3 regions of the Thalassotalea sediminis genome follow, and region 3 is predicted to be linked to each of the others. Evidence: predicted binding sites of a transcription regulator. Region 3 holds the regulator's gene; each other region holds the start of a gene.
The links. The regulator MetJ, encoded in region 3, represses methionine synthesis genes. The targets are predictions, from matches to a motif close to TAGACGTCTAGACGTCTA.
Positions count from the first base shown of each region.

Region 1 (2,286 bases), 1.8 Mb from region 3:
ATATGCTGCGGTTTGTTGGTACATTGGATGCAATAGATCTAACATCTTGGTAATACCATATGGACGCAGATCAAAATGTTCACGTACCAGTTTGATTAACGTTTCTTCAGACACTTTACCCGTGCCAAACGTTTCGATCGAGATAGAAGTAGGCTCTGCAACACCAATGGCATATGAAACCTGAATTTCACAACGATCAGCAAGACCTGCAGCGACAATGTTTTTCGCAACATAACGGCCTGCATATGCGGCGCTACGATCTACCTTTGATGGATCTTTACCTGAGAATGCGCCGCCACCATGACGTGCCATACCGCCATAGGTATCAACAATGATTTTGCGGCCAGTTAAACCACAATCACCCACTGGGCCACCAATAACAAACCGGCCTGTTGGGTTAATAAAATATTTAGTTTCTTCCGTTAACCATTGAGCAGGTAACACTGCTTTAATGATGTTTTCCATGACTGCTTCATGCAAGTCTTCTTGAGAAATTTCAGGGTTGTGTTGTGTAGACAATACAACAGCATCAATTGCGATAGGCTGGTCATTTTCATAGACAAAAGTCACTTGAGATTTCGCATCAGGTCTTAGCCACGGTAATACACCAGATTTTCTTAATTCAGCTTGGCGCTCAACTAAGCGATGAGAGTAATATAATGGAGCAGGCATTAATGTTTCAGTTTCATTTGTGGCATAGCCAAACATTAAGCCCTGATCACCAGCACCTTGGTCTTCTGGTTTAACACGATCTACACCTTGGGCAATCTCACTTGATTGTTGGCCGATAAGATTCATTATGCCGCACGTTTCACCGTCAAAACCAACATCAGAAGATGTATAGCCAATGTCACAGATAACTTTACGGGTTAGGTCTTCTAAGTCAACCCAAGCAGACGTTGATATTTCGCCAGAAATGATGGCAACACCAGTTTTAACCATGGTTTCACACGCAACGCGTGCATGTTTATCTTTGGCAATGATTGCATCTAATACGGCATCTGAAATTTGGTCAGCAATTTTATCTGGATGCCCCTCTGAAACAGACTCTGACGTAAAATAATGTCTAGACATAAACCCTCAACAATTCAATTAATGGACAATCGTGTCAACGAATAACGCGCATTATAAACCTAGTAAAAATTATTTTCTACCTTTTTACGCCTAGACGTCTAAATGGCTTTTACTAAGTCTTTTTATAAAGTATTAAAGTGTAGTTGAGTTCGCCAAAAGGCGGAGATAAATTGATCATGTTGCCGACAGGGTTGGCTACTATAAAACAAATATTGCCCCTGCGAATTTGAAGTATTTAATATTTTGTGTGCTTTAAGCTGCCGCATTAATTCGTCAGTTACAGGCTGAGCCGTTTCGACTAACGTAACGTTTTCGCCAACTATTTTCTTTATTTGGTCACTTACAAAAGGGTAATGTGTACAACCTAAAACGAGGTGATCAATCCCTTTAGCTAATAAAGGCGAGAGTAGTTGCGTTAATAATTGAAAGCATTCTTGGCTATTTTGCTGGCCGGTTTCAATCATATTTACTAAACCAGGGCAGGGTTGCACAAATATCTCAGCGTTATTTTTATGGGCATTAACTAAAGATAAAAATCGCGGGTTATTTGCCGTCGCACTGGTAACAAGTACGCCAACTTTATTAATCGTACTGTATTGAACTGCCGGTTTTATTGCGGGCTCAACACCTATAATGGGAATTGTTAATTGTGCTCTTAGTTGATCAATTGCATTAACTGTGGCGGTATTGCAGGCGACAACTATCGCTTTACATTGCCTTGTGATAAACCAATGCGCAATGTTATTTACACGAGAAATAATCGTCTCTAACGATTGATCACCATAAGGGGCAAACTTAGCGTCGGCTACATAGAGTAAGTTTTCACTGGGCAGTTGTTCGGTAATGCATTTTGCGATTGATAAACCGCCAACGCCAGAATCGAAGATACCAATAGGTGAATTATTTGATTGAGTCTGCAATGTATAAACACTTAAAACAATGACTAACTGTGCTGTTATAGGGACATTTGTTGAAAATGTAAAGGTGTTATAGAGATAGTGGGTTAAGACTTCCAGAATGCAGTGGCCAACTTTAGTCCTGAACACCGTGTGTTCAGGGCGGGAATCGTGCATTATCCGTAGGCTTCCCAATACGCGTTGGGCTTGCACAATAGATACTACTTAACTCCCTAAGGTAAAACTTATCGGCTCAGGGACATAGTTCACACACTAACACCCCAGAAGACTTAAGCCTTAGTATAGCGAAAATAGC
Region 1 is NZ_AP027361.1:1,360,575-1,362,860, forward strand. It holds gene metK (methionine adenosyltransferase) at 1-1,074, opposite strand, end outside; gene murI (glutamate racemase) at 1,197-1,994, opposite strand; RNA gene ssrS (6S RNA) at 2,080-2,261, opposite strand.
Region 1: the regulator MetJ is predicted to act here: its motif matches at 1,158-1,175, upstream of metK (methionine adenosyltransferase).

Region 2 (2,286 bases), 1.4 Mb from region 3:
AACACTTTTTACCAACAATTATTGAAGAGCTTTGGGCAGAGCGAGATAAAGCCAAGGCTGAACAAAATGACGCGCTATCGCAAGCGATAAAAATTATTATGAATTCATTCTACGGTATTTTGGGTTCAACAGGTTGCCGCTTTTTTGACCCTCGATTGGCGAGTTCTATTACTAAACGTGGACATGAATTACTAAAAACAACAAAAAGCTGGATTGAAAAACGTGGCTACCAGGTTATTTATGGTGATACCGATTCTATATTTGTCAGTGTGCCAGACCACCTTGATGAGCAAGCATGTCGAGCTAAAGGTGAAGCGCTTGCAACCTATATTAATCAACGTTGGCAAAGTGATTTAGCGGATCGTTATGGAATTAATAGTCAATTGGAAATTGAATTTGAGACGCATTTTCTCAAATTTTTTATGCCGACAATACGAGGTACGGATGTAGGTACCAAGAAACGGTATGCCGGTATAATAAACTATCAAAGTAACAATAAGATTATATTTAAAGGTTTAGAAAGTGTTAGGTCTGACTGGACGCCACTTGCTAAACAATTTCAAAAAGCGCTGTATTTAAAGGTTTTTAATGACGAACCCGTTGCCGATTATGTTTTAGATATTGTAAAACAGACGTTGCAAGGAGAGTTGGATCATCTATTGATATACAGAAAGCGCATTAGACGAAAATTAGAATTATACGTTAAGAATGTACCTCCTCATATAAAAGCGGCACGTTTGGCAGATGAGTTAAATCGAAAAAATGGGAAACCACTGCGCTTTCAAAACAAAGGGTGGATTGAATATGTATTAACAACAGCGGGCCCTCAAGTTGTCGGCTATGTTAATGCACCTCTAGATTATCAATTGTATATTGACCGTCAGCTATCGGCAGTTGCAGATGCCATATTACCATTTATAGGAGAGTCTTTTGAGCAGATCGTGGCACCGCAACAATCTTTATTTTGAATATTTGAACACTGCTACATAGATCACTAACGATTAACTAATAACAGAACTAGCTGAAAAAAAGCGTGCGTTTCTTGCCAATAAGCAGTAAGTTGTATTTAGATGGCTAGATAGCTAAAAAAGATAAGTGAATGATATGAAAAAACAAACTCAGATAATAAATGCAGGACGAGATAGTAAGTGGACACGTGGTGTTGTAAATCCACCCGTTGAACGCGCGTCTACTGTTGTATTTGATTCCGTTAAAGAAATGAAGCATGCAATTGCTAATCGTGGCAATCAAACCCTTTTTTATGGCCGTAGAGGTACATCTACCGCGTTCGCCTTCCAAGATGCAATGGTTGAATTAGAGGGCGGAGAGGGATGTGCGTTGTACCCGTCAGGTACCGCAGCAATTACGAATGCCATCCTTGCGTTTGTAAAAGCTGGAGATCACATATTGATGGTTGATACTACCTATGAACCAACTCGTGACTTTTGTGATAATGTACTTGCAAAATTTGGTGTGGAAACGACGTATTATGATCCGTTAATTGGTGAAGAAATTGAATCACTTATTAAAGATAATACACGGCTTATATTTTTAGAGTCGCCAGGCTCGATCACGATGGAAGTGCAAGATGTACCAACCATCGCCAAAATTGCTCATCAACATGATTGTATTGTAATGCTAGACAATACTTGGTCTGCGGGCATTTACTTTGATCCTTTTGCTCACGGTGTTGATATTTCTATACAAGCGGCGACCAAATATATTGTTGGCCATTCAGATGTTATGTTAGGTACGGCTGTCGCAACTGAAAAATATTGGCCACAATTACGTGAAAATAGTTATTTAATGGGGCAATGTACTTCTCCTGACGATTTATATCTTGCTTTGCGTGGTATTCGAACGTTAGGCGTACGCTTAAAACAGCACCAAGAAAACGCATTAAAAGTTGCGCGTTGGTTAGAGAGCCGTGATGAGGTAGATGTTGTTTTACATCCTGCTTTTGAATCTTGTCCGGGTCACGAGTTTTTTACACGTGATTTTACAGGCTCAAATGGCTTGTTTTCTTTTGTGTTGAAAGATAGCAATACGAAAGCATTAAATGAATTCTTAGATGGTATGCATCACTTTAAAATGGGCTTTTCATGGGGAGGTTTTGAAAGTTTGATCTTAGCAAACAATAATATGGCGCGCTTACGAACTGCCACTGATGTTCGGTACAATACAGCGGTTATTCGATTGCATATTGGTTTAGAAGATCCCGATGATTTAATAGAAGATTTAGCTCAAGGGTTAGAACGCTTGAAGGCGTCGTTATCGCAATAATGA
Region 2 is NZ_AP027361.1:2,054,456-2,056,741, reverse strand. It holds gene QUE09_RS09460 (DNA polymerase II) at 1-968, shown strand, start outside; gene QUE09_RS09455 (cystathionine beta-lyase) at 1,105-2,283, shown strand.
Region 2: the regulator MetJ is predicted to act here: its motif matches at 1,068-1,085, upstream of QUE09_RS09455 (cystathionine beta-lyase).

Region 3 (2,286 bases):
CAGTTGCTAATATTGCAGACAGCTTTGGTGGCATTAATCTTGAAGATATTAAAGCGCCTGAGTGCTTTGAAATTGAAAAAGCACTGATAGAACGCTGTAAGATTCCTATTTTTCATGATGATCAACACGGTACAGCGATTGTAACGGCAGCAGGGATGATTAATGCGCTTGAAATTCAAGGGAAAAAACTTCGCCATGCGAATATTGTCTGTATGGGGGCTGGCGCTGCAGCCATTGCGTGTATGGAGCTATTAATAAACTGTGGTGCACAGCGCGAAAAGATATATATGTTAGATACAAAAGGCGTCATTCATCCGCGTAGGACTGATTTAAATGAATATAAAAAGTTGTTTGCTAACAACACAGATAAAAGATCACTAGAAGATGTCATTGATGGCGCTGATGTCTTTGTAGGGGTATCGGGCCCTGATGTTCTATCTGCTGAGCATGTAAAATCTATGGCGAATAACCCAGTAATATTTGCGTGCTCTAATCCTGATCCTGAAATTAAACCTGAAGTCGCGCAAGCGGCCAGAAACGATGTAATTATTGCAACGGGTCGATCTGATTATCCAAATCAAGTGAATAATGTTTTATGTTTCCCGTTTATTTTCAGAGGTGCGTTAGATGTGCGTGCACGTACAATAAATGCTGATATGAAAGTAGCGTGTGTTCACGCTATTCGTGAACTTGCTAAAGAACCCGTACCTGAAGAGGTGTTAACAGCAAGTGGTGATAATGAACTGACTTTTGGTAAAGAATACATTATACCTAAACCAATGGATCCTAGACTTTGTCATCGCGTTGCAAAAGCCGTCGCGATAGCTGCGGTAGAGTCAGGCGTTGCTGCGTTGCCATTACCCGATAAATATTTATAGCAACTTGATTGCGCAATCATAACAATGTTTTTGTGGTGATTGCGCTCAACTTAATGATACTGGTTTAGCACAAGATAAACATGAAGACTACGGTGATAATTAATCTACTTCATCTTCATATTTACTTAAATCGGTAATGCCCTTTTCCGCTAAGGCATCTCGTACGCTTTTAGGTAGTCGATGTTCATTGTCTTTAGCAAGATCATCATCACACGGTAATGGTTGACCGGTAAATGCATGAAGAAATGCTTCACATAATAACTCACTATTTGTTGCATGACGTAAATTATTAATTTGACGACGTGTGCGCTCGTCGGTTAATACTTTTAATACACGCAGTGGAATAGAAACGGTGATTTTTTTTACTTGTTCACTTTTTTTACCGTGTTCTGCGTATGGGTTGATGTATTCGCCATTCCATTCAGCCATGAAAGACCTCTAGTTACCTATAATACTGATTAAAGTGATTTTACTGGTTGTTACATCTTAGTCAATAATGAATGTGTAGAAGTTTAGATGTCTAAAGTACTTGAACTCATATTTTAAAACGTATAGACTTTTGGACGTCCAAACATCTATTTGATTAATAAATGTAATAAAAAGGCGATTAGTGACATGAAAAATAGCAAATTAGCGACAACTGCCGTACGCGCAGGTATTAATACTGACGAACATCATGGTGCGGTGATCCCTGCTATTCACCTATCGAGTACCTATGCGTTGAAAGGATTTAATGATAAACGTCAGTTTGACTACTCTCGCACGGGTAACCCAACGAGAGCGACGTTTGCACAAGCTATTGCTGATCTTGAAGGTGGGGCTGTTGGCATTGTTACTTCTACAGGTATGTCGTCTGTTCATCTTATTTGCCAACTATTAACAACAGATGATCTTGTCGTTATTCCACATGACTGCTACGGCGGTAGTTATCGTTTATTTACTCACCTTGCTAAACGCGGGCTATTTAAATTATTAGTTGTCGACCAAAATAATCAAGAAGCGCTGAGTAATGCGCTAGCCCAACGACCTAAACTTGTATTGGTTGAAACGCCAAGTAATCCATTAATGCGCATTGTTGATATCGCCGATGTGGTGAAGCAAAGCCATGACGTTGACGCACTTGTCGCTGTAGACAATACGTTTTTATCACCAATTTTACAGCAGCCGTTATCATTAGGTGCAGACATTGTATTCCATTCAACCACTAAGTTTATCAATGGTCATAGCGATGTTGTTGGTGGTGTATTGGTAACCAAAGAGCAATCATTAGGTGAGGAACTTGCTTGGTGGGCGAATTGCATCGGTATTACGGGCTCAGCTTTTGATAGTTACCTTGCATTACGAGGGCTTAAAACTTTACCTATTCGTATGAAACAGCATCAAGAAAATGCTGACGTTGTCGCTGAGT
Region 3 is NZ_AP027361.1:3,463,296-3,465,581, reverse strand. It holds gene QUE09_RS15740 (malic enzyme-like NAD(P)-binding protein) at 1-878, shown strand, start outside; gene metJ (met regulon transcriptional regulator MetJ) at 978-1,307, opposite strand; gene metB (cystathionine gamma-synthase) at 1,494-2,286, shown strand, end outside.